Linked DNA regions of Runella sp. SP2. The protein of the gene in region 1 interacts with the protein of each later gene in a pairwise test. Links are inferred from orthologs where the notes say so. Each region holds a gene or a part of one and is shown on either strand. Other genes may lie near its edges. The genes, in order: DTQ70_RS24285 and topA.

What was found.
Region 2: the proteins of DTQ70_RS24285 (region 1) and topA interact in binary tests that used the Escherichia coli proteins (3 or more experiments, as listed by UniProt). The link is inferred for Runella sp. SP2 from one-to-one orthologs.

Annotation. Positions count from the first base shown.
Region 1 is NZ_CP031030.1:6,012,459-6,027,672, reverse strand. What follows is about bases 4,601-7,448. They hold DTQ70_RS24285 (YigZ family protein), read right to left. Parts: upstream 6,408-7,448; coding sequence 5,793-6,407; downstream 4,601-5,792. Other genes in these bases: DTQ70_RS24280 (pitrilysin family protein), read left to right, coding at 6,587-7,448; DTQ70_RS30870 (hypothetical protein), read left to right, coding at 5,624-5,800; DTQ70_RS24290 (S9 family peptidase), read left to right, coding at 4,601-5,256. Also shown: gliding motility-associated ABC transporter substrate-binding protein GldG, read right to left, coding at 1-805; DTQ70_RS24300 (aminotransferase class V-fold PLP-dependent enzyme), read right to left, coding at 1,044-2,129; nth (endonuclease III), read right to left, coding at 2,185-2,844; more of DTQ70_RS24290, read left to right, coding at 3,001-4,600; more of DTQ70_RS24280, read left to right, coding at 7,449-9,391; DTQ70_RS24275 (DUF1801 domain-containing protein), read right to left, coding at 9,448-9,864; DTQ70_RS24270 (glycosyltransferase family 2 protein), read right to left, coding at 9,911-10,783; DTQ70_RS24265 (hypothetical protein), read right to left, coding at 10,863-11,492; DTQ70_RS24260 (DUF819 domain-containing protein), read right to left, coding at 11,507-12,643; DTQ70_RS24255 (TolC family protein), read left to right, coding at 12,805-14,103; DTQ70_RS24250 (efflux RND transporter periplasmic adaptor subunit), read left to right, coding at 14,133-15,214.
Region 2 is NZ_CP031030.1:524,638-540,128, forward strand. Bases 8,208-11,332 are described here. They hold topA (type I DNA topoisomerase), read right to left. Parts: upstream 10,941-11,332; coding sequence 8,475-10,940; downstream 8,208-8,474. Other genes in these bases: DTQ70_RS02085 (dienelactone hydrolase family protein), read right to left, coding at 8,208-8,288; DTQ70_RS02095 (MarR family winged helix-turn-helix transcriptional regulator), read right to left, coding at 11,103-11,332. Also shown: DTQ70_RS02060 (peptidoglycan DD-metalloendopeptidase family protein), read right to left, coding at 1-581; DTQ70_RS02065 (DUF1080 domain-containing protein), read left to right, coding at 689-1,324; DTQ70_RS02070 (Rpn family recombination-promoting nuclease/putative transposase), read left to right, coding at 1,355-2,296; DTQ70_RS02075 (putative porin), read left to right, coding at 2,383-4,419; DTQ70_RS02080 (TonB-dependent receptor domain-containing protein), read left to right, coding at 4,562-7,237; more of DTQ70_RS02085, read right to left, coding at 7,428-8,207; more of DTQ70_RS02095, read right to left, coding at 11,333-11,540; DTQ70_RS02100 (OmpA family protein), read left to right, coding at 11,717-12,991; DTQ70_RS02105 (O-methyltransferase), read right to left, coding at 13,029-13,838; DTQ70_RS02110 (cytochrome c), read right to left, coding at 13,867-14,346; Co2+/Mg2+ efflux protein ApaG, read right to left, coding at 14,478-14,864; ung (uracil-DNA glycosylase), read left to right, coding at 14,949-15,491. UniProt on the Escherichia coli protein: Releases the supercoiling and torsional tension of DNA, which is introduced during the DNA replication and transcription, by transiently cleaving and rejoining one strand of the DNA duplex.

The DNA.
Region 1 (15,214 bases):
AACTTACACTATCAACCCGCGCGCCGTCGGCAAATAGTAGTAGTTTTCCTCCACGCATGACAAACTGGTCGAGGCGGTACTTTTCATCTTCGCTAAAAGGGCTATCAGGTTTGGGAATTACCAACAAGTCACCTTTGTCCCAATTGTCGGGGTTTTGAATATCAAAGTAAAGGTCGTAATTCTGCTGGAGGTTGGCCAAAAAATCTGAAAAACGTGGAGGCGGAACCTTGGTATGACCTACCAAAACCCCGATTCGCTTGCGGTCTTTTTGCGCCAATCGGCGTATCGCCGATGCCAACTCAAACTCTACCCCTTCGTACGATTGATTGAGTTGTTCTTCCGACGTAGCTGACTTATTCCCTTTGAGTAGTTGGACGGGATATTCCTTGCCTTCATATACCAAAACAGCCCCTGGAAACACCAAGCGTTCGGTACGTTTTCCTTCTTCGTTGGCAAACAAATTGGTCGGAATCAAGCCTTTACCAATGAGTTCTTCCTGAAGTTTGGGATCAGTAGGTTCAATAAAACGATAGGCCACATTGCCTCCGCCATAATCAGCAAATGATTCTAGGGTTTCTTGAATGGCGCGTTCCAAACGTTCAAAACCTGCGGGAAAGTCGCCCGTCAGATAAACCTTAATCACCACTTGGTGATCCAAGTTTTGGAGGAGTTTTTTAGTAGCGTCCGAGATAGTGTAACGTTTTTCTTGGGTCAAATCCCAACGAAAAAAAACAAATGCTGCGATGGCATTTATCCCGACTAAAATCCCAATAAAAAGAGCAATGCGTGCAAGGTTCGACTTCATACGTCCCAATTTTCGGCCAAAGATACACCAAAAACGAACAACGAAGCTTTATCGCATTGGCAGGGCGTTTTTTTGTTGTGACAAAATAAAAGTCAGACGATGAAACGGTAGTCAGACTATCGTCTGACTACCCTCCTTCTGAGTATCGCCTACCTCTGTCGTTTGACTATCGACTACTTTTGCCGTCAGACTATCGCCGAACCCGCCGTCTGACTATCGTCTGACGGCGGAAGACGGGTTAATTCTTTAATTTTTTCAATTCTTCAATCAGCAATTCCACTTGCTCAAGCGAAACCGCTGGAAAATTAGCAATGCGAATCTGGCTATCTTTGAAAGGCCCGTAGCCACTTCCAACCACCATATTAGCCTTTTTCACTTCCGCAATTACTTCTGCCGATGACTTGCTGGTATTGGCTACCACAACCGTCCGAGAACGGTGTCTTTCCTCAGCTACGGCTGGGCTAAACACATTGCTTGTTTCTACGTATTTATTAAGAACCTTGTATTTTTCTTCGGTCTGCTTACGAACCACATCCGCTCCGATGGCGTTGAGGTCTTCGGCTATTTTACCTAACAGATAAATGCCTAATACGTTGGGGGTAGCGGGGGTTTCGTAGGTTTTGAAATTTTTCCAAAGCGCAGGAAGGTTATGGTGTGCCCCAATCGTGATGTCATCGTACTTATTCAACCGCTCCGACTTGGTAAGACATTTGTCGTTGGCAATCCATACCCCTAGCCCCGCAGGCAAGCCAAAGGCTTTTTGTACCGAGAAGAAAGCCGTATCAATCACCCCAAAGTCCAATTCGGGATAAGGCGCCGACGAAACCATGTCAACCGCAATCAATTTCTTAGAATTGCTCCGCTTCAATTTATGAATATCAGGTTCGCGCATCTGAACACCCGAACTCGTTTCATTTTGAGTCACACAAATCACCTCGGCGTATTCGGGAACTTCTACTTCGCCATAATCAAACCCCTCACCAAACGGCTTTTCTTGTTTGTGGGCAAATTTCCGCAAGGAAACTCCATACTCGTAGAATTTCTTGGAAAACGAGCCATTGACCAAGTGAAAACTTTCGTGCTCTACGCAATTAAGCAGTATCCGCTCCCACACTTCCGATGCCGACCCCGTAAAGAAAATCGCGTGAGATTCGGGAATGTTCATCAATGCGCGGAGTTGCTCGACCGTGAACTTGTAAATGTCTCTGAATTTCTGGCTTCGGTGCGAAATGGAGCCAAGTTGGTTTTCGACAGCCGTACGTAAATGTTGCTCGAAGGTAGGATACATCTCTGCGGGTCCTGCCGTAAAATACACTTGTTTCATCGGTAAGTAGGTGGTCAAAATGAAAGTAGGCTACAAAAATACGCGAAATTGCTGACTACTTCGGACTATTTTTCTTCTGTTGGCTTTCAAAATACTTGCATAAATGCGTCAAATCGCATTTGTCGCACTGCGGGCTGCGGGCAAGACACACGTAGCGTCCGTGCAAAATGAGCCAATGGTGCGCCACAGGAATCACCGAATCAGGAATGTATTTGATGAGTTCTTTCTCAACGGCCAGCGGCGTTGTGGCGGTTTTGGGAACCAAGCCCAATCGGTGCGATACCCGAAAAACGTGCGTATCAACGGCCATGGCTGGTTGATTATAAATGACGGAAGCAATGACGTTGGCGGTCTTTCGCCCCACGCCTGGCATTTGCTGAAGTTCTTCAATCGAACTGGGCACTTCCCCGCCAAATTTATCTAACAGCATTCGCGCCATTCCTACCAAATGTTTGGCTTTATTATTGGGATACGAAATACTTCGAATGTACTGAAAAACTTCATCAGAGGTGCTATCGGCCAATGCTTGCGGATCTGGATAACGCTCAAACAACGCTGGCGTCACCATGTTTACCCGCTTGTCGGTACATTGTGCCGACATAATAACCGCCACCAACAATTCATAGGGATTGGTGTAGTGCAATTCGGTTTCGGCTTGCGGGAATTTTTGCGAGAAATGTTCGATTAATTGGCGGTAACGTTCTTTCTTTAGCATATCTGAGTGCTTTCGCACGGTTATCCGTTGGTGGTTGTATGTTTCCAAAACAGCCCCCAAAGATACTTTTTTCCCTCAATATGGGTGATGTCGTTCATGGATAAGATTTGGCTATCTTTGTCGAGTTTTATCAGTTCACCTATTCATCAATCGTACATGAGAAAAACCACTATTTCCCTTAAAAACTGGGGTGTTTCGCTAGCTTTGTTACTCGCTACCCTAGCAGGCCCATCACAAGCCCAAAAGAAAACCCTCACCCTCAATGAAATTTATGGCCCACAAGGTTCTGTTTTCACTCCCCGCACAGTTACGGGTGTTAATTGGATGCAAGCAGGAGGGTTTTATACTGCTCAGCAAGCAGGTAAAGTGGTCAAATACAGCATTGCCACGGGTGAAGCCGTCGAAACGTTGTTTGACCAAACGGCCGTGAAGGTCGAAGGCACGAACCAAAGTATTCAGTTTGATAGCTACGAGTTGAGCGCCAACGAACAAAAACTGGTGCTCACCACGGGCATTGAGCGTATCTATCGCCGCTCGTTCAAAGCCGATTTTTACGTGTACGACCTACAAACCAAAAAGCTGGTTCAGCTCTCTAAAAACGGCAAACAAATGCTCGCGACCCTTTCGCCTGATGGCTCGAAAGTAGCATTTGTGCGCGATAACAATCTTTTCATTACCGACCTAACCACCATGACCGAGCGCGCCATTACGACCGATGGACGCCGCAACGAAATCATCAACGGTGCCTGCGATTGGGTCTATGAAGAAGAATTTAGCTTTGCCAAAGCCTTTGAGTGGTCGCCCGATGGTACCAAACTCGCCTATTATCGTTTCGACGAAAGCCGCGTTCCTGAATACAACATGCAAATTTGGGGTGATTTGTATCCCAAAGATTACCGCTATAAATACCCTAAAGCGGGTGAAGCCAACTCCGTAGTCCAGATTTGGGTACACCATTTGGCTACTAACCAAAAAGCCAAAATCGACGTTGGCCCCGAAACCGACCAGTACATTGCCCGCATCAAGTGGACACAAAATGCCAATGTGTTGTCGCTCAAGCGCATGAATCGCCTTCAAAACCGCTTGGATATTTTGCACGCCGATGCCACCACGGGGCAGTCGCAAACCGTGTGGAGTGAAGAAAGTAAAACGTACGTGGATTTGGAGTTTACTGACGACCTTACCTACTTGGCCGACGGCAAATCGTTTATCCAAACTTCAGAGCGAAGCGGATACAAGCACTTGTATTTGTACGACATCAATGGCACGCTGGTCAAACAACTGACTTCGGGCAACTGGGAAGTGACTGATATTGTGGGCATTGACGAGAAAAAACAAGTGATTTATTTTACTTCGTCGATGGTGTCGCCCATGGAGCGCCATTTGTACAGTTTGAGTTTTGCGGCGCCTGTGGCCAAAAAATCAAAAAAAGCCGCGCCAGTGGCTGCGCCTCAACCCGTCAAACTCACCGAAAAAGCGGGCAATAACGCCATCAACATGAGCCCTGATTGTAGCTACTATTTGGTATATAATCAATCGGCACAAGAGCCTCTGACGGTGAGTTTACACCAAAGCACTGCCACACAAGCCGTGCGAGTGCTCGAAAACAACCAAAAACTCCGCGAGCGTTTGGCCGAGTACGACCTTCCCACCCAAAACTTTTTCAAGTTTACCACCACCCAAGGTTCCGAGCTAAATGGTTGGATGATTAAACCGTTGAATTTCGACGCTGCTAAAAAATACCCTGTACTGATGTACGTTTACGGTGGGCCAGGCTCGCAGACCGTCACCGACACCTGGACCAATGCCTTCATCGGCTGGTTTAAAGTGCTGGCAACCAAAGGCTACTTGATTGTGTCGGTGGACGGGCGCGGAACGGGCGCGCGCGGGAACGCTTTCCGTACGTGCACGTACGCCCAACTTGGGAAACTAGAAACGGAAGACCAAATCGAAGGGGCGAAATACTTGGCAACCCTCCCGTACGTGGACGCGAGCCGCATCGGGATTCACGGCCACAGCTACGGTGGCTACATGACCTCGCTTTGCATGACGATTGGGGCCAATTATTTCAAAGCGGGAATTGCGGGCGCACCCGTCACGACTTGGCGCTACTACGATACCATTTATACCGAACGCTACCTCAAACGCCCCCAAGACAACGCTGCGGGCTACGACGACAACTCGCCGATTCAGCACGTGGATAAACTCAAGGGCAAGTTTTTCCTCATTCACGGCACGGGCGACGACAACGTGCATTTCCAGAACTCCGTTGATTTTGTCAACGCCCTCATCAAAGCAGGGAAGCAGTTTGATTCGTTTTATTATCCCAACCGCAACCACGGCATAGGCGGCGGAAATACCCTCATTCACCGCTACCAAATGATGACCGATTGGGTTTTGAAGAATTTGTAAAAACACAATACACCGATAGCGCGTTGATATTAGCTTGCGTTATCGGTGTATTTTATCTTACATATCAACAAGCTTCAAATTTTGTATTTTTCCAGTAGTTCTTTCTTCTAGTCGTTTTATTAAATATACTTATACACTATACCAATAGTATATAAATAGTACTTCTCTTCATTTTTACCTCTCCGTGAAACATTTGATAAAATGCGATTCTGTGTAGATTTCACGGGCTAAAATGTAGGTTTCACGGTTTTTTACCAAAAAACTAATGTTACAATTTGGTTTTTACGTGATTTTCTATTGAAATTCATCATAACAATGTGGTTGATTGTACCTAACCATTAATTGTACTTTTTAAACAAATAGAATAATGCCTACTAGATTCAAATTTCTTTTAATTGGCATAGCCATTGTTTTAGCAGGTTGTTATTTCTTCATCTCAGGAACGGCCGATATACTTGGCAGGGTTCTGCTGAGTATGGGAATATTTATTGAAGTGGGTGCTGTTTTTTATGCTATAGCGCCAAAAAAATGGCTTTCTAAATAGTCCCTTCAAACTCCAATCTCAACGAATCGATTTTTTCTAGTTTGCCAAGCACTTGGTTGAGCATCGTTTTTCGGATTTCGAGTTGAAGGCTACATTCGTTGTCAAATTGCTGGTGTTGGGGCACTAGCTCAAACGCCTTGATGACTTTCATAACATCGTTCATTTGCTCATAAGGATAGACCAAGGTATAAACATCACGCACGTGCAAAGTCACCACCTTTGCTACTTTGAGGGCGTCGTCGGTGGCAACTTTGTAGGCATTGATAAGGCCAGGGACTCCCAGCAGGGTTCCCCCAAAATACCGCACCACTACGACCAATACGTTGGTGAGATCGTGCGCATAAATAGTATTCAAAATCGGTTTTCCCGCCGACCCCGACGGTTCGCCGTCGTCGTTAGCCCTAAATTGGGTACGGTCTAGCCCTAGTCGGTAGGCGTAACAATGATGCACCGCCTTGGGATGTAGTTCGTACAGTTCGTTGAGGTGACTTTTGGCGTCGTCTTCGGTCTTGATGGGGTATGCGTAGGCCAAAAATTTGCTACCTCGGTCGCGAAAAAATCCTTCCGAAGGAGTCTCAATGGTTTTATAACTATCGTCAAATAACATTTCAGAATTATTTCTTTTTAGAAAAAAAACTAATACATTCGTTCCTTTAAAAAACATTCAAAAGTAGGACATTATCTCTAAACCTCGTTTCAGACCGTTTATCACAATAATTTATGAACACTTCCGTAAATAAGTTGTTTTACCTCCAAATCAATCTCTCAAATAGACTTCAAACATCTATGAAACAAGCCAAACTACTCTTTCTTACTGTAGCTTTCGGCTGGGCAACCGCAGCCAATGCCCAAACCGACCTCAAGAAACCGATTCCGATGGATCCCAAAGTTCGCTACGGCAAACTTCCCAACGGTATGACCTATTACATCCGTAAAAACGAAGAACCCAAAAAACGTGCTGAATTGTACCTCATCAACAAAGTGGGGGCGATTCAAGAAGAAGACAAAGAAAACGGACTCGCCCACTTTACCGAGCACATGGCGTTTAACGGTACCAAAAACTTCCCCAAAAACGAGCTAGTAAGCTACCTCCAACGCGCAGGGGTGAAGTTTGGTGATGACCTTAACGCCTTCACAGGTCAAGACCAAACGGTGTATCAGTTGCCAGTCCCTACCGACTCAGCCGATATTTTCAACAAAGCGTTTGTCGTATTGGAAGACTGGGCACACAACATTACGTTTGAAGGTGCTGAAATCGACAAAGAACGCGGCGTTATTTTGGAAGAACTCCGTGGTGGTAAAGGGGCACAACAGCGGATGCGCGACAAGTGGCTTCCTATCTTGGTGGGAGATTCAAAATACGGTAAGCGTAACATCATTGGTACTGAAGATATTTTGAAAAACTTTAGCCATGAGACCATCCGTAACTTCTACAAAACGTGGTATCGTCCCGACTTGCAAGCAATTGCTGCCGTGGGGGATTTTGACATCGACCAAGTAGAAAAAATGATTAAAGGGCGTTTCGGTGCGATTCCAAAGGCTACCAAGCCTCGTCCATTGGGCAAATTCCCCGTAGCTGATTTTAAAGGAACCCGTGTGGCCATCGTAACTGACCCAGAACAACCTTACATGATGGCGCAGATAATCACGAAGTTGCCAAAAGCGGAAGAAAAAACGCTCGGTGATTCTCGCGAAAGCATCAAGCGTAATTTGTTTAACCAAATGCTCCAAGCACGTTTGCAGGAACAAACGCAGCAAGCCAACCCTCCTTTCTTATTTGGGGGTGCGGGTTACGGCGGTTTCATTGGTGATTATGATTCGTTTATCAATATCGCCGTGGCAAAAGATGGCAACCTAGAACGCGCCGTTAAGGCGGTGTTAGACGAAGGCGCTCGCGTGAAGAAATTTGGTTTTACAGCTACGGAATTAGACCGTACAAAAAAGCAATTGCTCACTGCTACCGAAAAACGTTTCAAGGAAAAAGACAAAACCAAGTCAGCTTCTTACGTCAACGAATACATGGGAAATTTTCTTGAAGATTCCCCTATTCCAGGTATTGAATTTCAATTTGAATTTGTGCAAGGACAGCTAGACGGCATCACCATTGCAGAAATCAATGCTCTTGCCAACAAATACTTGATTCCTGATAATCGCACGGTTTTGGTACTTGCTTCTGAAAAAGACAAAGCAAAATTACCAACCGAAGCCACCATTTTGGAATGGATTAATGGTGCAGGCAAAGACGTTACGGCCTATGAAGACAAGGTGGTCAACAAACCACTTATCGAGAACCTTCCTGCTGCTGGTCGTACGGTTTCTACCAAGCAAATCCCAGAAATCGGCGTGACGGAATTGACCTTGAGCAACGGCGTGAAAGTAGTATTGAAGCCTACTGACTTCAAAAACGACGAAATCTTGATTGGCGCTCGCAGCCAAGGCGGTACGTCACTTTACGACGAAAAAGACTATATGAGCGCAGGCATGGCCGATGCGGTGGTAGAAGAAAGTGGAATTGGCGAGTTCAATACGCCTGCGTTGAAAAAATACCTTACGGGTAAAGTTGCCAACGTTAGCCCGTTTGTGGGGGAAAACGAAGAAGGATTTAGCGGAAACTGTAGCCCTAAAGACCTCGAAACAGCTTTACAATTGGTGTATGGATACTTCACTAAACCTCGCAAAGACGACGACATCATCAAAGGTTTCTTGACGTCGCAGCGCTCTGCCATCCAAAACCGCAACGCTTCTCCTGCCCCCGAAGTGGTGTTCCAAGATTCGTTGAGTCGTATTTTGGGCAACAACAACTTCCGCCGTCAGCCTATTTCGGTAGAGCGTTGGGACATGATTAATCCTGACCGCGCGTACCAAATCTACAAAGAGCGTTTTGCTGATGCGTCTGACTTTACGTTCTTCTTCACGGGAAGTTTCAAAGTGGACGAAGTGAAGCCTTTGTTGGAAAAATACTTGGGTGCGCTTCCGTCACAAAACAAAAAAGAAAGCTTCCGCGACTTGGGCATTCGCACTCCATCGGGACGTCTTGACAAGAAAGTCTATAAAGGAATTGAGCAAAAAAGCCAAGCTTCGTTGATTTTCAGCGGTGACTATGTTTACAACGAAGACAACAACTGGCAACTCGACGCCCTCGAAGAAATCTTGAATATCAAGCTTATCGAGGTGATTCGTGAAAAAGAAAGCGGTGTGTACGGTATTGGTGCACGTGCTTCTTACAGCAAAACTCCTGCCCCTCGCTTTTCAGTTCGTATCGGATACGGTACAGGCCCTGAGCGCGTAGAAGAATTGGCGACTAAGACACTGGCTGTTTTGGACGAAATCAAGAAAAACGGCGCAACTCAAGTGGACATTGACAAGTTTAAAGCCGAAACTCGCCGCTCAATGGAGGTTCAGATGAAAGAAAATGGATTCTGGCAAAACCAATTGATTGGAGCGTACAGCATTGGCGAAAACCCTACGGATATTTTGGGTTGGGAAAAACAATTGAACAAAGTAACCGTAGAGAGTACCAAAGCTGCTGCCAACAAGTACCTCAACGACGCCAACTTTATCAAAGTAGTGTTGCTTCCTGAGAAAAAATAACAACGGAGTCCTTCTCTTTTGGGGGCTGTCTGAAAGCAAAGGCTTTTGGGCAGCCCTTATTTTTTGCGACGCTCAAACATAATCTTTGCGAAGGTTTTTTGGGGCTGGGTTTCGTTCAATAAAATGGCTTCTTGCAACACTTCTAAAAACGCTTCCTCCCGCGCCTGAAAGTCTTTCAGGTTCTGAAACGTCATGCCACGAATGATTTTTCGGCCTTTAGACTCCAATACCCCCGCTTCATCTTTGAGTAAAAATCCTTTTACGAAGGCAATCTCAACACCTTTGGTTTTTTGAATTTTGCCAAAATAACAAACGTAATCTAGGCACATAAAAAAGAGGGTATTGTTGTACATAAACCGCTCTCTCATTTTGGGGTGCGCCACCATCACCAACTGCCGAACGTACGACAACAACTGCCGAATTTCGGGGGTTTGACTGGCCAAAAAATCATCAGCATCGGCGTATTCCACCATTTTTGAGTGTCGAGTTTAGGAGGGGAGAGTGTCAAATGGATTCCTTTTAGAGCAGCTTATAGTTTTTGTATTCACCAATATACCAGCCCGTTAGGCGTGCTAACCACATTTTGAGACGGTACTTAAAACGGAGGTTTTTGTGCGAAATATCGTGGCTAAACTGCCAATTTTGGCGCTGAATGCGGGGCAGCATCACGCGCGGATGGCTTCCCGTAAACTTAGCCAACGAGTCAATTTGTGAATAATCAAAACCTTCCGCCGATACATTCACGTGGCCTTCTACGTCTCCGCCGTGCCAATATTGGTGAATGTGCACGTATTTTTCTTGCATCACGCGCGGGTCTTTGACCCAACCGTAGTGGTAAATACGGGCATCTACTAGCTTCACTCGTAGCTTCTCGTTGTTGTTTTTCCGAAATCCTTGGGCATCGCGGTACGAATAAATGCGTTTGTCGTTGCGCACCACCCTGATTTCGTGACGGTACCAGGTGGGCGAATCGCCGATATAGTCGTACGAGCCGTAAAAATGGGTATAGTGAAACAACAGCCCGTCCACGTTTTTGTCGTCCTTCCAGCGTTCCATGGCGGCCTTGATTTTGGGCAAATCATTTTCATGTACCACCTCATCGCCCTGAATGTAAAATGCCCAGTCACTTTGAGCCGAAATCGCCCGAAAGGCTTTGTCCGTTTCTTTGGCATACACTACTCCCCCGTCTTTGAGCGATTCGTCCCATACGGTTTCGATGATACGGATTTTCTGGGGGTCAATCTGCCGCACGAGTTCCAGCGTTTCATCTTCTCCTTTTCCTACAGCCACCACAAACTCATCACAAATGGGTAGAATAGAGGTGATGGCTTCCACAATCGGGAAGTCGAACTTGACGGCATTGCGAATAAAGGTAAAACCCGTAACGTGCATTATTTCGGTCTAATTTTTGGGTCAAATTTACGATTTATCGCCGCTGTTTTGCCCATTCATTGATATAATCTCCCCAGAATTAATCGGCTCTACTGATTAGTCGCCAGTTTGCTCGCTCAGTCGGTTGGCCTACGATTGATTCTTGAGGTACTTTCGACCAATCAGAACAATAGGTATAGTTGTAAACGATAAACGAATGAGAAGACAAGTCAAAATAAACCCTAAAAAACTGTCCTTGACTGGTATAGCGAATGTTATTCTTCCGACACTCTTCTCTTGATTTGAATTCAAGAGGAACTCCTCCCGTCGATACTGGATAGGTCTGATGCTTGCGTTTGTATTCTTCTAATTCAGCAATCAATTCCTCGGCTGCTTGGTAACGCCATTCTGCTCGAATATCTAATGCCTTTTCATCGCCCACCAAGTAGGTAGTCCAAGATACGGCGGGTAGTCCTATCATTAGGAGAGCAAGTTGTAATGCCGTGACTAGATGTTTATTGGGTGCTAGTAAGTACCAAATGGGTACAATGAATAATAGAAGGATTCCCAGAGGAACGGTAAAAAATGATGCAATTCCGCATAATACTAAAATGGGGACAAGCTCAGGGCTAATAATAACCAATACACAGAATGCCACACAGATGCCTGCCCAGATTAAGAATTTTTTTCCGTACTGTTTGGTAAATACGTGCTTTACGAATGTCTTCACTGTTACATTTTGTTTTACTTCATCCATTCAGCAATCCAAATCCCGAAATACGTTCCAATGGCATTTCCTAGCACGCCAATGAGTACTGCAGGAAGCTGTAAATCGGGGCGATGCAGGCTTTTGGCCAAGGCTAACGCCGAACTTGCGCCTCCGATATTGGCCTGAGAAGCAATGCCTAACATGTCCCAATCTTGTTTTAACAACGCACCTATGCCAAAAACAATGCTTCCGTGAATCAACACCAAAACGGTAATAATGCCCAACAAAGTAAACGCCAATTTCCCGTCTTTTACCAGCGCAGGAATGTCGCAATAAGCGCCAATAACTGCCAAAAATAAATAGACGCACAACAACCCTAACATCCGCGAGCCTGCCAACTGATGAATGGCGGGAATTTGGGCCAAACCTAACGCCAAGGTCGTTTGAATCAACACCACAGGGATAGAAGGAATCCACTGGGCGATTTGCTGGGACAGGTAAATGCTCAGAACCCCTAACCCGACCAACAACGCCACGTCTTTGGGGCCTACAGTTTCGTTTTCACTCAATTGTTCGTCCAAATCGGCCGACTTTAGAGTTTCTTGGGCTTTTTTACGCGGATAAAGGCGATTCAAAAATTGGGGGATGGCCAGTGTTCCTACCATCCAAATAGCCGTAATGATATTATCAGCCGCCGTAGTTGCTGCGTATAATGTTCCAGCTTTGGAAACTCCATAATGCAGCGCAACGGCGTTGAAATTGACACTTCCCCCGATGTAAGTCCCCGTAAACATGCCCGCAATGGCATAATGAAGCTCGCCCAAGGAGCGGGGAGCATCAAAAAGTTGTAGGCTTACAATAACGCCTAAAATTGTCCCAATTGACCCCAATAAAAACAACGAAAGCATAACACCTCCCGCTTTTCGGAGGCTGCGCAAGTTGGCTTTGAGCATCAAAAAGAAAATAGATAGGGGCGCTAGGTACGAAAAAATACCATCATAAACGGGCACTTCCTCACTCGACGATGGAATCAGGCCCAGATTGGCGGTGATAGCCGTGGTGATAATCACCAGCAACGCCGCTCCCATTGAGCGCAGGTAAGGGAATTTGGTCAGCCATTCGGCCAGTACCACATTGGCACAGAGCATCGTCAAGATGTAGAGAGAATTCATTACGAGTTAAAGGGTTTTGCTTTCAAATTTTCCGTTTTCAGCAGCTTTTCTTCCGCTTCATTCACCTTCGTAGGTGACATTCGTCATGGATACTTTTGCTTTGTTCCGTGATTTTTACCAAATGTAATCACTACACCTCAGATACTGAAACTTAGAGCCGTATGAAAAAGCTCATTCTTGCCTGTATTTCGTTGTTGTTAGGGTCTCCTCATGGCTTCAGCCAAACGGTCATTTCGACGGTCAACGAAGCCATCGAGCTGGCCAAAAAGCAAAACGCCGACCTTCTGATTTCCCAACAAAATGCCCGCATCCAGTCTTGGAACGTCACCGCTGCCCAGAGTGCGCGTATTCCCCAACTTAAATTTACAACCGCATTGGATTACAACTTTGTGTTGCCTACTCAGCTTATTCCTGCGCAGTTTTTTGGAGGAAAGGAGGGAGAGTTTCGCGGCGTTCAATTTGGGGTTCCGTTTAACCTCACCGCTGGGCTCGAAGCCAGCGCCCCGCTTTGGAATGCAGGATTAAAACAAGATATTCAGCTTGCCCAACAAAACCAAAAACTAACTGATTTACAAACGCTTGTACTCACCGACGACCTCAGCACGCAAGTCGCTCGTTTGTACTTTGCTACGGTGTTTACCCAACAATACCTCGGCCTGCTCCAACGGAACTTAGCCAATGCCGACAGCATCGTGGCGATTGCGCGAGAACGCAAAGACAAAGGACTCATCGACCAGCTCGAATACAACCGCAGCCGAGCCACACGCCTCAGTGTGGAAGATGTGTTAAAGCAAAATGAATTGGCGTATGCCAAAAATCTCAACCAACTGCGGTTGCTGCTCCATACCCAAGACTTGACGTTGGCTCCGTATATTCTTCCTGCTTCATTACCGACAGTCAAAGAAAGCGTAGGAGAAAGTCACCCCAAATTGCAGCTTCGTGCCCAGCAACTCGTGGTAGCCCAAGCCCAACTCAAAAAAGAAAAATTACTCCGCCTGCCCACTTTATCGGCCTTTGCTCGCTACCAAGAACAAGCACAACGTTCTGCGTTTAATTTCCTGAATTTCAACGAAAAATGGTACGGCATCGGCGTCACGGGTCTTCGCTTTGAAGTGCCCATCTATACGGCTCGCCTTCGCGAGAGCGCCATCGGACGCGCGCAGGTGAATGCAGACATCGCCCAACTTCAACTTGACAACGAAAAACGAAAGTTTCAGACCGAAACCGATGAGCTTTTACTCAACTACCGCCAAGCGGTTAGTTCACTGAAAACCAACGAAGAAGCGTATCAATTGAGCCAAGAAAATTTGCAATTGGTGCTTATCAAATACCGAGGCGGAATTTTGAGCTACGACCAGTACCTCAACGTATTTAACGAAGCCTTAAACGCCCAAAACAAGTACCTGCGCACCTTGGCCGATGTGATGATTAACGCAAAATTGCTAGAGTTGAGAAACTAACCACTGCCCCATTAACACCGATTTTTACCATGAAACGCTATATCCCTTCTGCCGTCGCTTTGAGCCTTTCGATGCTTGTTGCGGCCTGTTCTTCCAAATCCGAAACCACCTCTCCCGTCTATAAAGACCTCACCGAAGCCGTGTATGCCTCAGGCAACGTTTTTCCCAAAAATGAGTACAAGGTTGTAGCCAATGCCGACGGCTACCTCCAACAACAACTGGTAACCGAAGGCGATGTGGTAAAAGGAGGGCAATTGTTGTTTTCGCTGGAAAGCCTGTCGCAAGATGCCCGCGCCGAAGCCGCTGCTAATATTTACCGCCAATCTGAAGCCAATTTTTCGGACAGCTCGCCCGTGTTGGCTGAGTTGGAAGTTGCCCTTCGCAATGCCCGCACCAAACTGGAAAACGATTCGGTCAATTATTTTCGGTTCAAAGCCCTCTACGACCAAAACGCCACGGCCAAAGTCGAGGTAGAACGGGCAGAATTGGCCTATCGCACGTCCAAAAATGACGTAGCAGCCCGCCAAAAAACGTGGCAACGTACCAAAAATCAATTGTACGTTGATCTCCAAAATTCCCGCTCCAACTTTCGGGTCAATGCTCGTGAAGGCGACAACTACCGCATCAAGAGCATCGAAGCGGCTCGGGTGTATGAAGTGTATAAAAAAGTAGGAGAACTGGTGCGCCGAGGGGAAGCCGTGGCTTTGTTGGGAAACCCTCAAGACGTTTATCTTCAATTGGCAGTGGACGAAACTGATTTTTCAAAACTCCGCGCCGGGCAAGCCATTGTGGTAAAAATGGATGCCTATGGCGACAAAGTATTTAACGCCCAAATCACGAAGATTTATCCCAAACTCAATAAGGTAGATCAGTCGTTTCGAGTCGATGCTGATTTTGTCGGCGAAGTTCCGCAAGCCTATTATGGCCTGACGGTCGAGGCTAACATTGTGATTTCGAACAATCCCAAAGCCCTGACAATTCCCAAAGCTTATTTAGTAGGCCAAGACAGCGTTTGGGTACGTGCCGACAAAGACAAGCAAAAGATAAAAATCACCAAAGGCGCGGAGAATTTTGAACTTGTAGAAATCAAAAATGGCCTCACCGACAAAAG
Region 2 (15,491 bases), 5.5 Mb from region 1 along the record:
CCTTTGAGGCCGAGCAAGTCAGTCATTAGCTGAAAATGCAGGTGAGGGGGCCAATCGCCATTGATGGGATAATTGCCAAAACTCGCAAAACGATCTCCTTCTTCGATGAATTTCCCTTCGTAAAGCCCCCGCAAGGATTCTTCGCTGAGGTGTCCATATAATGAGTAAAAGGTTATTCCTTCAAGTTGATGTTCCAAAATAATCGTTGGGCCGTAGTCGCCAAAGTTAGCATTATTGGCAAAACTATGCACCTTGCCGTCGAGTGGGGCAAAGACGGGTGTACCCGCCGACGCCCAAATGTCAACGCCCAAATGAATACAACGCGGCTCGTCGGTTTGTTGGAAATGCGCACTGCGGCGGTAAATCGTGCGGTGTTCGTTATAGCCACCGACACCTACCACCACTTTGGCTTGTTGAAGCTTTCCAAAAACATAGTCTGAAAAGACTTCACTGTTTTGCAAATCGACGGTGGCTAGGTCGGGGTTGTTGTCCGTAAAATCAAGCACAAGGTAGTTGCCCTTCGACCATTGAAAAGGAACCACAGGGGCAAAGTCGTGACGAAGAAGTAATTGCTCAATCAAAACAAGTCGAAAATTACGATGGTTGACAAAAAGAATTGACACAACAAAAGTAGTAATAACCCCTCGACATCCTTATACGGTTTTAAACCTTTATATCCATAACACAGATGAAAAAAACGGTTAGTCTTGTCGCACTACTCTTTTTGGCGACGGCTGGGTTTGCCCAAAAAGCAAAAACAGGAAAATGGATTTCACTTTTTGACGGAAAATCGTTGGCAGGTTGGAAAGTAGGCGAAAACGCGAGTTCGTTCAAAGTCGAAGACGGCGCTATTGTGGTCAATGGCCCACGCGGGCACTTGTTTTACGATGGTGAAATCAACGGCCACGACTTCAAAAATTTTGAATACAAAGCCCAAGTGATGACCTTCCCAAGTGCCAATTCGGGGATGTATATTCATACCAAATACCAAGAAAAAGGCTGGCCTTCCAAAGGATACGAAATTCAAGTAAATAACTCACACACCGACTGGCGCCGCACAGGAAGTGTGTATGGCGTGCAAGATTTGAAAGATGTGTTTGTCAACGACAACGAATGGTACACCGAGCACATCATCGTGGAAGGCAAGCGTATTCGGGTCAAAATCAACGACAAAACGGTGATTGACTACACCGAACCCGAGGAAGTAGGACAGAAAATTACGGAAGGCCGTAAAATCAGCAACGGCACTTTTGCCCTCCAAGCCCACGACCCCAAAAGCAAAGTGATGTACAAAGACATCATGGTGAAGGTACTGCCAGATTAACAAAATGAACAATTTTTCAAGAGAATTAAAATGAGGCTTGCAAAAGCCTTTTTTTATTGGCTAGGCAGTTGTAGTAAGGAAAAAGCCGTATTTTTAGACTTTAATAGTGACAAAATGGTGGTCAAAGAAAGATACATAAATCCATTTACTGATTTTGGATTTAAAAAGTTGTTCGGTACAGAACTGAACAAAGACTTACTGATTGATTTTTTGAATGAAGTAATATTGCCTAAAAACAAGAAAATTGCAGATTTAAAATATCGTAACAATGAACGATTAGGGCAAACAGAAGTCGATAGAAAAGCCATCTTCGACTTATATTGTATGAGTTCTAACGGAGAGCGTTTTATTGTAGAAATGCAAAAAGCTAAACAAAATTATTTTAAGGACAGAAGTGTATTTTATTCAACCTTCCCTATTCAAGAACAAGCAGAAACGGGTGATTGGAACTATCAACTGACGTCAATTTATACCGTTGGAGTGCTAGATTTTACTTTTAGCCATGAAGAACATGGAAATGCTCAAAAAGAAGTAAGGCATGAGGTAAAGTTGAAGAACCAAAATTGTGAAATTTTCTATGATAAATTGACTTTTATCTATCTTGAAATGCCTCATTTTACAAAAAATGAGGAACAACTAGAGACAGCCTACGACAAATGGTTATATGTTTTGAAACATTTACCAAACTTAACAGAACGCCCTGAAAAATTACAAGAAAGGATATTCCAGCGCTTATTTGATGCGGCAGAGATTGCCAAATTTAGCTCAGAGGAAAAAGTACAATATGAGGAAAGTTTAAAATCATACCGTGACCTCAAAAATGTAATCGACACTGCTTTTGATGAGGGAGAAGCTAAAAGTAAAATGCAAATCGCTGTGAATATGCTTAAAAAGGGGTTGTCCATTGAATTGATTAGTGAAGTGACGGGACTTTCTACGGCTGAAATTATCCAAATACAGAAAGGAAATTGACCTATATAGTGAATTTTTGATTGGTTAAATTTTCTTAAATCCTTTTTGAAAACGCATTGAGCAGAAACTTATGCTAACTTTGCGGTGTGAAAAAGTGGTTATTCATCATCGTTTGTAGCATTTGGTCGGCAGTAAGCTACGGCCAAATTCGTATGCCAGGAAACGGGTCGTTTGGCGGCGGCGGGGGAGGTGGCTTAGGTCAGGGTGGACAAGTCAAACTCGACGATTCGACCAAAATGATTTATGGGCCGCATACGTCGCGTTATTTTTTGGAAGAAGATGTATTCAACAACCGCAAGACGCTCTACGCCATAGACACGTCTTACGACGGTTTTCATCGCTATAATTTCGTTCAGCGGGCCGATTTTCAGCTGGTCGATTTGGGAAATTTGGGAACGGCCTCTCGTTCCCTCTTTTTTCGCCCGATTGAGCAGATTGGAACACAGTTTGGGTACGATGCGTACACGCCCTATGCTTATGCTGTTCAGGATGTTAAGTATTTTGATACGAAGTCTCCCTACACCAATCTGTATTTAGCATTGGGTGGTTTAGGGCAAAACATCGCCCGTTTTGACCACAGCCAAAACATCACGCCTCGCCTCAATTTGGGCATCAACGCCCAGCGTTTTACAACCAACAAATACTTCGGCACCAGTGGTACGAGCGATTCCCAAAACAACCTGACCCAAAACTGGGCCTTCGTGTTTCATGGAAATTATCGTTCCAAAGATGAGAAATATCTGCTAATGGGCCAGTTTAACCACCTGAATCACAGCGCATACGAGCAAGGTGGGATGTCGCCCGATTCGCTAAACTTTCGCAGTGACGGAACAATAGAATACAATAATCCTTCTGCTATTTTGAGAACGGCGCAATCGTGGGAACGCCGTAACAACTGGCATATTTATCAGCAGTACGTCTTGGCGCAAGGGTTTCAAGTATATCACGTGTTTGATTATAAAAGAACCATCGACATATATTCTGATAGCGATTTGTCGCAGGGGAGTCGATATGGTTTTTATAATGATTACTACTATGATTCTACCTACCAAATACCGACTTTACAAAAAATAAATACCCTCCAGTCTAGGTCTTATATTTACAATCCAGGAAGTACCCGCCAGGAAGTGGCATTCAGGTTGGTTGAAAACAAATTTGGGGTAAAAGGTCGTTACCTTGGTTTCAATTACCGCGCTCATTACCGAGTGCGTTTCTTAAATATGGTAGAAAAGCATAACCAAATACCACGTAGCATTGTGTTAGATTCTCTTTTGTCGGCAAATACAGATGGAAGTAGCAAACACAGGAGATTTGAAAACTTTGTGGGTCTTTGGTTGGCTTATTATTTGAAAGATAGCACTCAGCGAGCTACTGCCGAATTTGAATATCTTCTAGGAAAAGACTTTAAAATAAAAGGTGATATCGTAAGTAAGTGGTTTTCTGTGGGTTATCTTACGTCTTTGTCGTCGCCTACTTTTCTTCAACAGTATTATAACAGCAACCACCTTCGTTGGGATAATCAATTTCGTTTGGTCAACTCCAACAATATTTACGGACAGATAAACCTCAATACCAAAAAAGTACATTTCAGCCCGCGCCTAGACTATCATTTAATTAGCAATTATATTTACTATGATACGGCAGCGGTGGTACGACAATTTACGTCACCCTTTAGTGTGGTAAAAGTTGGCGCACTGGCGCAATGGAAACCTGGGAAGTTTCAGTTTTTGAGCCAGACCTACTACACACTTGTGTCGAACGACAATGTACTGCGGATTCCTCGCTTCATGGCCAACTTTAGAGCTACTTTCGACTTCGTTTATTATAAAGTATTATTCTTGCAGTTAGGGGCGGAAATTCACTATAAATCAACGTATTATGCAGATACGTATATGCCTTTAACCCAGCAGTTTCATCTTCAAAATTCGACCAAAACCGAAGGCGTGGTTTATACGGAATTTTTTATCAATGCCCGTATCAACCGTGTGCGGTTATTTATCAAAATGGCCAACGCTGGTCAAGGTTTTCAAGGGCCTTTTAACCGTGGTTATTTCTCTACTCCCCTTTATCCCGTTGTGGGGCGTTCTTTGGGCTTTGGCATCAATTGGCCGCTATTTGACTAATAGTTCGTCTATAATTTACCCCCATTTAGTCGTCCAGACTTTGCATTTGGTCGTTTTTCTCTGATTGCTAACAGATTGATGATAACATTTGTACCTGAAATATTGTCTAGCTAATAGGCAATCACTCATTTTACATACATCAATGAAAAAATTTTTTTACGTTCTAACAGCCGTTTTAGGGTTCAATTACGCCGCTTCTGCTCAGTTCCCAGGAGGAGGAGGATTTGGCGGTGGAGGTATGGGAAGAGGAGGGGATCGCAATGGTCCTATGGGAGGAATGAACCAACAACAACAAATGCCTGACCTTCCTAAAGGAAATGGTCGCATTTCTGGAATTGTGGTGGATTCAGCCTCTGGTAAACCTGTCGAGTACGCGACTGTTGCCATTTTTGATTCAAAATCAGGGAAACCTATCGATGGAACCGTGACCGACGTTAAAGGTGCTTTTTTGCTAAAAAGTGTACCAGATGGCGATTTTAAATTTGTAGTAAGTTTCATTGGTTATAAAAACGCCGAGATTGCGAAATTGACCATTGGTAAAGGTAAAAAGGAGCAAAACTTAGGAAATGTTAACCTCCCGCCAGATGTTCGAACGTTGACTGAAGTAACGGTCAAAGGTGAAAAGGCCCTTATCGAAGACAAAGTGGACCGTTTGGTGTATAATGCCGAAAGAGATATTTCTAACGCAGGTGGTGACGCTGGAGACGTACTTCGTAAAGTGCCGATGCTTTCGGTGGACTTAGACGGAAACGTGTCGATGCGTGGAAGCCAAAACATTCGCGTGCTTATTAATGGCAAGCCTTCGACCATCGTTGCCAACAGCGTAGCCGATGCGTTGAAAATGATTCCTTCTGACCAAATAAAAACAATTGAAGTAATCACCTCACCTTCAGCAAAATATGATGCGGAAGGTTCGGCAGGGATCATCAATATCATTACCAAGAAAAACAACCTTCAAGGAATCACAGGGTCGGTTGATATGGCAGGCGGTAACCGTTCAAGCAACTTGTTTGGAAACATCAACCTGCGTACTAAGAAATTGGGGGTTGGCCTCAATGCAGGTGGCCGTATGATGTACCCGCCAACGGGTGGTTATATCGATATTAGCCGCCAACTTGCAAATGGTGAAGTAGTTCGTACACGCCAAGAAAATGATGGTCAGCAGTTGGGTGGTTTTGGAAATGTTCAGTTGAGCTTAGACTACTCGATTGATGCTAAAAATAGCCTTACGTTCAGTGCCCGCAATAGCCGTCGTGCTTTTAACCTCGAAAACAATCAGCAGTCGTATAGCTTCATTAATAGCGTAAAAACACCGACGTTTGGTAACGAAATTAATACCAAGAATTTGGGGAATAACTTAGACCTCAACTTAGACTATACCCGCAAGTTTGAGAAAGAAGGAAAAGAATTTAGTGTTTTGGCACAGTTTAGTCAAAACCAAGGGGATAACAGCTACACGCGTGATTTGTATCAAGGATTGTCAGTAGGAGAAATCACTTACCGCGAAAGTAATCCCAACAAGAGCAAGACACAAGAGCGCACGATACAAATTGACTACCAAGATCCTTTGAGCCAATACGTACAGATTGAAACGGGGGCTAAAATGATTTTGCGCCACATCGAAAGTGATTTTCGTTTCAACTACGATAGCACAGGAACGGGTGTATTGAAAGCTAATCCGCTTCGTACCAACGTATTCAGCTACGATCAAAACGTGTATTCAGGTTATTTGTCTTTCTTGTTTCAAACAAAGAATAAATGGGGCTTCAAACCAGGCCTTCGTTACGAATACACGCAGTTAGCTGCTAAGTACCAAGATGCACCAGAGACAGATTTGCCTGATTTTGGTTCGTTGATTCCAAGCTTGACGGTATCAAAAAGCTTAAAAGGGGGAAAAACGATTCGTTTCAGTTATAACCGTCGTATTCAGCGCCCTTCGATTCAGTTCTTGAATCCAAACGTTTCACAAAGTGATCCATTCAATATCTCGTTTGGTAACCCGAACTTGAATCCTGAATACACTAACAACTTTGAAGTAAACTTGAGTACGTTCTTCAAAACAACGACATTGAACTTCTCGGCTTACACTCGTATGACTGATAATTCAATTGAGACGGTGCGTTATCGTGGTGGACAAGAGTTGTTTAACCAATTGACATTGGCACAAGGTGTAAGCACAGGAACGGTAGTGGTGAATAACAACTCTTTGTTAACAACTTTCCAAAACATCGGAAGCAACCGTGCGTACGGAGTTAACGTGTTTGCGATGGTAAAACCAGCCCGTGGGTTGACAATCAACGGTAACTTTGATGTGCGTTATATCATGTTGAACAGCCCTGCGTTGGGTATCAGTAACCAAAACTGGACATTCAACCTTTTTGGACAAGTACAGTATCAATTAGGCAAAGATTGGAGCGCGCAGTTGTTCGGATTTGGACGTGCTCGTGAAATTCAGTTGCAAGGAACGCAAGGTGGATTTATGGGGTACAGCTTCAACATCTTGAAAGAATTTAAGAAAAAGCAAGCAAGCCTTGGCTTTGGGGCTGAAAACTTCTTGCAAAATGCCTTCAAACAGCGTACTAATTTAAGCAGCAGCACACCGGGTAACATATTTACTCAGGAGCAAGTCAACTACATGTACAACCGTGGTTTCCGTATTACGTTCCGCAAGCGTTTTGGTAAGATGTCGTTTGACGGCAACTTCTTCCAACGTAAGAAGAGCGTTAATAACGACGATACCAAACAAGGCGGTGACAACTCCAACGACGGCGGTGGCCAAGGTGGTGGAGGCGGCATGGGCGGACGCCGTGGCGGTTAGAAACAGCTTTTTGATTATATCCATATCGTTAGAAAAAAGCCCCTACCGAGCAATCGGAGGGGCTTTTGCTTGTGATGGAGGCGGTTGTGAGCAACCGCCTGCACGGTGAAGGAGGTTGCTCACTCGTGTGTGGGAGGTTGCTCACAACCTCCCGTGACAAGGGGTGCTTACAACCCCACTTTGATAGGATTTACTTCAATTTTTTGTTAAACAACTCAATCGTCCGTTCCCAAGCTTGTTTAGCCACAGCTTCGTTGTAGCGAGTGGGTGCTGTGTCGTTGTTGAAAGCGTGTTGGGCACCTTCGTACACAAAAATTTGGTAATCAGTTCCTGCTTTTTTGAGGGCTTCTTCATAGGCAGGGATACCCGCATTGACGCGCTCGTCGAGACCGCCGTAATGGAGCATCAACGACGCTTTGATTTTCGGAACGTCAGCTGCGTCGGCTTGGCGTCCGTAGTAGGCGACGGCAGCGTTGAGCGAGGGCACATTGACGGCAAGCTGATTGGTCATGGCACCGCCCCAACAGAATCCAACGCAGCCAGTTTTACCCGTACAATCAGCGCGGCCTTTTAAGTAATCAAAAGCTTTGATGAAATTGCTGAGGTTCTTTTTGGCATCGAGTTGTCCAAAGTAAGAACGGGCTTTTTCGTCGTCTCCGTTGGGTGTTCCTCCAAAAGGTGAAAGGGCATCGGGAGCAAGGGCAATAAAACCTGCTAAAGCCACGCGGCGAGCGACGTCTTCGATGTGAGGATTAAGTCCACGGTTTTCGTGAATGACTACCACCGCAGGGTATTTACCAGTTCCTGCTGGGCGAGCTAAGTAACCTTTCATTTGGGTTTCCTCACCTGGGTAGGTCACGTACTCAGTCGTGAGACGCTCATCGTTGCGTTTGACCGTCATTGCATTGGCATAATTGACTTCCAAAAGCGGTAAAACGGCCATGGCAGCGGCGGTGCTGCCCGTGAGTGAAGTAAGGCGTTGAAAAAAATCTTCGCGCTTGAGGGGTTTGTGGGTGTACTCGTCGAACAGGTTAATAATGCGTTGATCCATGATGGTAAGTAGTTTAGTAATGGGTATTGATTATGAGTAAGTTAATAACACAATTTAGGTTAAAAACTACTTGTTTTTTGGGCGATTTCAAAGCTTTCTGTCCCAAAAATTTTACATAAAAAAGGGCGGTTATTCATAACCGCCCGCACTTTCAAAAAATAGCTCAAATTGAGATTCCCAAGTCCCCTAGCTACCTGCTAGTTTTAGGCAATCTTCCAACGTAAGAGACGCTGGGTCAGTATCTTTTGGTATTTTGATGTTACGTTTTCCAACGGCAATATAAGGGCCATAAGGGCCACGGAGTACCTTGACCGTTGTGTTTTCGGGAAATTCTTTGATGACTTTATTACTTTCTGCTTCCCGCTTTTTCTGGATGATTTCCAAGGCTTCTTCGCGGGTAAGGCGTTGTAAACTAGCGCCTTTAGGCAACGAATAGTATTTGTCATCGTGTTTGATAAACGGCCCGTATCGTCCTGTGCCTGTGGTCATTGGCTTTCCTTCCAACTCGCCGAGTCCTTCGCCTTCGTTGGCAAGGTCGCCGCGTTTGAGCTTAATGGCCAGCACACACGCCTCTTCGCCTACGGTATAAGGGTCATCATTGCGGTCGAGTGAATAAAACTTATCGTCATGCTTCACGTAAGGGCCATATTTACCTACTCCCACAATCATTGGTTTATCTTCAAAGAAACCAACCTCGCGTGGCAGCGCAAAGAGTTCGAGGGCTTCTTCGAGCGAAATAGTTTCTACCAACTGCCCTTTTTTGAGGTTGGCGTATTGTGGTTTGGGTTCACCTTCGATGTTTTCGCCAATCTGAACGTATGGGCCAAATTTGCCAATACGTGCCGAAACGGGCTTCCCACTTTTAGGGTCAAGTCCTAGGTCGCGAACTGTGTTTTTCTTTACAATGTTTGAACCTTCTACATCCCCGATTTTTTGGTGAAAACCTTGGTAGAAACCATCAATCATTTGTTGCCACGACAGTTTACCTTCGGCAATTTCGTCAAATTCTTTTTCGACATTGGCCGTAAAAGAGAAATCAACGACATCGGGGAATAAGTCCACCAAAAAGTCATTCACCACCATCCCCGTATTGGTGGGGAATAGCTTGGCTTTTTCGGCTCCAAACGTCTCTTTACCTTTGGTTTCGGTAAGCTGGTCGTTGCGCAGAGAAAGCTCATTATACTCACGTTCTTGTCCTTTTTTGTCTTGCTTTACCACGTATTCGCGGCGAATGATGGTCGAAAGCGTAGGCGCATAGGTTGATGGTCGCCCAATGCCCATTTCTTCCAGTTGCTTCACCAAACTCGCTTCCGTGTAGCGTGGTTTTGGACGGGAAAACTTCTCAGTTGCTTTAAGGATATTTAAGGCCAACACCTGCCCAATGTTGAGCGGAGGAAGCATTCCTTTGGTATCTTCTTCTTCGTCGTCTTTCGATTCCAGATATACCTTTAAGAAACCATCAAATTTGATGACCTCTCCTTGAGCTACGAGTTCTTCCGCAGTAGTTGAAATGCCAATGGTAGCAATTGTACGTTCCAACTGCGCATCAGACATTTGAGACGCAATGGCACGTTTCCAAATCAACTCATATAAACGCTGCTCGTTGCGGTCGCTACTGGCTTTAAGTTCTCCAAAATTGGTCGGACGAATGGCTTCGTGGGCTTCCTGTGCTGATTCCGATTTGGTCTTGAAAACCCGCTGTTGGTGGTATTTGTCGCCGTATTCGGTCGTAATTTGGTCTTTCGCTTTTTGGAGTGCCTCTTCCGATAAGTTGGTAGAGTCCGTACGCATGTAGGATATTTTACCTGCTTCGTAGAGTTTTTGAGCTACCGTCATGGTTTGGGCCACCGAAAAACTCAATTTTCGCGAAGCCTCTTGTTGCAAAGTAGAGGTGGTAAATGGCGGAGCGGGCGATTTTTTGGCAGGTTTAACTTCCAAGTTACGGATGCTAAACGTCGCGCCCTTGCATTTTTCCAAAAAAGCGCGTGCTTGGGCTTCGGTTTCAAAGTTTTTAGGAAGTTCGGCTTCCAATACTTTTCCCCCTGCCAAATCGAAACGTGCCGTTACTTTGTAAGTTGATTTCGACTCGTGGGCTTCTACTTCTCGCTCGCGTTCTACGATGAGGCGTACCGCCACCGACTGCACCCGCCCTGCTGAGAGGGCGCTGTTGTTGCCGATTTTGATTTTACGCCACAAGACAGGCGAAAGCTCGTAGCCTACAAGGCGGTCGAGGATTCGACGGGCCTGTTGGGCGTTAACCAAATCCATGTCTATCGCACGTGGACTTTGAATCGCTTTTTGTAGGGCCGTTTTGGTAATTTCCCTAAAAACAATCCGCTTGGTGCCATCAGACAAGCCTAATGCTTCTTTGAGGTGCCACGAAATGGCTTCTCCTTCACGGTCGTCGTCGGTAGCGAGCCATACTTCTTCGGAAGACTTGGCAAGCTTTTTCAACTCGTTGATAACTTTGGTTTTATCAGGCGATACTTCGTAGAGGGGTTGGAAACCATTCTTGACATCTACCCCTAAATCTTTATCGGGTAAGTCACGTACGTGCCCAAAACTGGACTTGACGGTGAAGTCTTTCCCGAGGTATCCTTCAATGGTCTTGGCCTTGGCCGGTGACTCTACTATTACTAAGTTTTTTGACATGGAGGGTGTGTTTGGTCCCAATTCTGCCTTCAAATATAGGAGGGTTTTATGTAAAAAATATTAAATCCTTATTTTGGGCAGATGATTTAAGGGGTTAAACAGGTACTAACTGCTAATAAATAATGCTAGAAAAGGCAATTTTTTAACTAAAAAGCGAACTGCCTAGTCGCTGAAATTTTGATAAATTGAGTCCATAATCCGAACAAAATGCCCGTAATCTTCCTCGCTGAGTTGCCCCCAGCCTTGCCGACGAATCTCTTTTACCACAGGCAACACTGTTTCAAAGGTCTTTTGGCCTTCGGGTTTTAAATAAATATTAAACTTCCGACGGTCTTCTTCCGACATGCGCCGCTCGACCAAATCTTTTTTAACGAGTAAATCCAGGATACGAGTAACGGTAGGGGCATCTTTGGTGGTAAGCTCAGCAAGGGTATTTTGGCTGATGCCTTCGTTGCGAGCCACATGGTCGATAAGCACCCACTGATCCACGGTCAGGTCAAAGCCTGCTTCATTAAAACGCTTTTGCAGGACGTTCCTGATTTTTTTAATGGTAGTGTCGATTTTAAAAAAATAAGCACGGGTATCAGATGGGTGAGTCATTTTTATCGTTTACTATTGACCTAGAAATACAAGTTGGCTTACTAACTATTGATTTGCAAAATAAAACAAGAATATCTGACTATCAAATCGTAAGCCACGATAGACAGTAATTTGCGGCTAAAACCGCACTAAAAAACTGTTTGATGAACAAAAAATAAGCCCGATATTTGGCCTGTATGAAGACGATGTTGCTTTTAGTGGGGGTGTGTGTAGGAGGAGCATGGGGCTCATTTGCTCTCCCAACCCGTTATTTTACCAAAAAAGAGGAAATTTCGGTGACCGTTGCTGATACGGTCAAACCTAAAAAGACCAAAGAAACGGTCGTGAAATCGACGTTGGATAATAGTAAAGGGGAATTAAAGGTTAAAGATGCCCAGATTGTTGACTCAGAAAAACAGTCGGGATTGATTAAGGTCACCTTTGCGATTCGAGACGTGGAAACAAATGCGCTGCTTACACGGGTTAAATTGAGAACCAAAGATTCAAAAACGGGTCAAGAATTTGAACCCAAATTTAACAGCGCCGATAAAAACTTTTCCATCAATGTCTTGCCCAATACCGTCGTTAGCATATACGTGACGGCCAAAGGATACACCGAGGCTTCGGCCAATATCAACGACATCAAGCACGACCGTGTGTTGGGGTTTGAGCTTCAAAAAATAAAACCATCGGTACTGAAAATTAGGGTGTTAGATAAAGCAACTGACCGCCCCATTATCGGAAGTATTCTCAATGTACGTACCAAAAGCAATAATGACGTTGAGTTTATGGCCCTAAAAGATGGTTTTACTGAACTGACCTACGATGCCGAAGAGCAACTGGAAGTGGAGGCATCGGCCAAAGGATTCACCCCTGATACCAAAAAAATAACGATAGAAACGGCTCTGACTGGTAAATCGTATGAATTAACGTACCGATTGGATAAAACGGCTTCCCCCGCTGCTCCTGCACCACCCGTGCCAACCCCTACGCCACCTCCTGCAGTAGCGACCACGCCGCCCCCTGCTGCTCCAAAGGCTACTGCTGTGACCAATGAACCACCTAGAACGTCGGTGTTTACTAAAGAACTACCCAAACCACCTGCACCATCGCCTTTCAGTGAGCTGGTTAAAGGGAAGGTAATTACGCTAAACAATATTTATTTTGATCAAAGTAGCCCCGTGCTACGTCCCGAGTCGGCACCACAGTTGGATGAACTGGTGGCGATTTTGCAAAAAAATCCAACGGCACGAATCGAGATACGTGGGCACACCGATAATGCTGGTGACTTTGACTTGAACGTCAAACTTTCGCGGGAGCGTTGCCAAGCAGTAGTCGAATACTTAAAAACAAAGGGCATCAGCGCTGACCGCCTCGAAAGCCGAGGCCGAGGGCCACTTGACCCCATTGCCCCCAATACTTCTGAAGAAAACCGCAAGAAAAACCGCCGAGTAGAGTTTGTCGCGCTTTAGATTGCCCTTTGCCAACTTGCCTTTTGCCCATTTGTTTTTACTTCCAAAACGGCCAACGAAGCACAAAATGCTGTTTGCGTTGCTGTTGCCGAAAAAAAACTAAACCCACGGCGGCTAAGTCGATGGTGGCTGAAACGGATGGGTGAGCTTTGATGTATTCCCACGCTTGTTCCATTTCGGGCGACCAGTGAATATCGTCAAAAACGAAGAGACTATCGTTGTGCGCTTTGGTTAAGCACGTCTCAAAATATCTTATTGTAGGTTCGTAGCGATGATTGGCGTCAAAAAAGACAAAATCAAGGCTTTGGGCGTCTTCAACGGCTTTGGGAAGTGCCTCGTCTAAATTTCCTACTACCGTCTGAATGGGTAACGGTTGCTGAGTTGATAACGCACGGTTGGCCCAGGTCTTAAAATTTTGCTGGGCAACGCTTGCCGTTTCGGGGCAGCCTTCAAAGGTAGTAATTTGAGCCGAGGGATTGGCTTGCGCCATGTAGAGCGTTGTCAGCCCAAGTGACGTGCCTAAATCAAAAATAGAATTATACTCAAAACGCTGAATGAGGCGATAGAACAACCGCGCCAACCGCGCCGATTTTTTGGAATGCTGGGCAATGTCTTTTACTTGTCGAGTAGAAGAAGCATTGACCCGAGAACCTGCGCCGTAGTCCGTGATTTTGAGGGTCTCTTGGCTATGAAGCATTGTTTGGCGGATGGCTTCAATGGCCTCGAAAGAAGGATGTTGGGCGTCTTTTTTTATTGTATTGAGGTACAAATCAAATACAAACGGAGAGTGAAGTCCGTGCTCGTCTTGAGCTTTCAAAAAGTAGTTGAAAAGCGAACGTAATTGCAAAATAAGTAGGGGGTTAAAACGGAGATTTTTAATTATTTGCTGCTTCTACAAAAGCTAGAACGGCTAAAATATCTGTTTGAGACAGGTGTTCAAAGGAAGGCATTTCTGCCCGATTGTATTGTTCATAAAGTTTTACAGCATACAAGTCTCCTTTGGTTAATTTATCTTTTGAATTTTTTACCCATTCAATAATCCATTTGGTATTTCTTCTTTCTTGAATTCCTCTTAAACCAGGGCCTACTAGAATTTCATCTTTGTAAGAATGACAACTTTTACAATGCTGTTCAAATAAGTAAAATCCTTTTACTTCGGTAGAATCAAGGTGAGAGACTGCTGAAGAAGAATCATACGTGAGGGTGCCGCAATATAATGTTGATTGAGGAGAGATTGGAGCGTTGGATAGATTTAAAAAAATGGCTATTACAGTCAAGAAAATTCCACAGACTGTGGCAAAAACTCCTAGGAGAATAAAGCTAAAAAGCTGCAAAAGTGCTTTCGTTTCATTCATCCGCACAGAGTTTTACAAATAAATTTCTTTAAGTAAAAGTGCAAAATCAATTGAGGCTAAAATTGCGACTAAATGTCTGAAAAACACTACGATTAACGGTTAACAGATAACAATTAACTGGGCGTAAGCACTCAATTCAAACGATAGGGCGCAATCATGGTAAATTCGGGAATGGCAACGTTAAACTGCTTTCCATCCACAAGGCGTTCCATGAGATAAGTCCCCACCATTTTGCCAATGCTAGTACGTAGGTTGCAGCCCGATACGTATTCGTGAATTTCGCCAGGTTCGAGCGTGGGTTGTTGACCCACTACGCCTTCCCCTTCTACTTCCCGAATGGTACCATTGGAATCAAAAATATGCCAATGCCTGCGTAGAAGCTGAACGGTATGCTCGCTGTGGTTTTCGATGGTAATGCGATACGTAAACACAAAATGAGCTTGCGCTGGGCTCGAATACTCGGGCTGATACTGCGTCAAAACGCTAACTCTCACACCTTCTGTTATCGCTGATGTCATGGTTGTTTGATACTTTCCTAACTTTGTAACCAAAATTAGGTCGTTGTAGTTGAAAAACCAATAGTTGACGCAAAAATTAGAAAAATGGACGTTAAAATTGACGCTTCGTGGAAAGCTCATTTGCAATCGGAGTTTGAGCAGCCGTATTTTGCTGATTTGGTGGCATTTGTACGAGAGGAATACAAAACCCAACAAGTCTATCCGCCTGGAAAACTGATGTTTAATGCTTTTGATAAATGTCCGTTTGACCAAACGAAAGTGGTGATTTTGGGACAAGATCCTTACCACGGGCGCGGACAAGCCAATGGCTTGTGCTTTTCGGTTAATGACGGGGTCACCAAACCGCCATCACTCATTAATATTTTCAAAGAAATCCAAGAAGACCTTGGGCAACCTTTTCCAGCATCGGGTAATTTGGAACGTTGGGCTGAGCAAGGAGTATTGCTGCTCAATTCAACCCTAACTGTACGAGAAGCAAGCCCAGGCTCGCACCAAGGGCGTGGCTGGGAGCTTTTTACGGATGCCGTCATCAAGTGTATCAACGACAAAAAAGAAGGGGTGGTGTTTATGCTTTGGGGGCGATATGCGCAAGATAAAGGAAAGATAATTGACCCCAAACGCCATTTT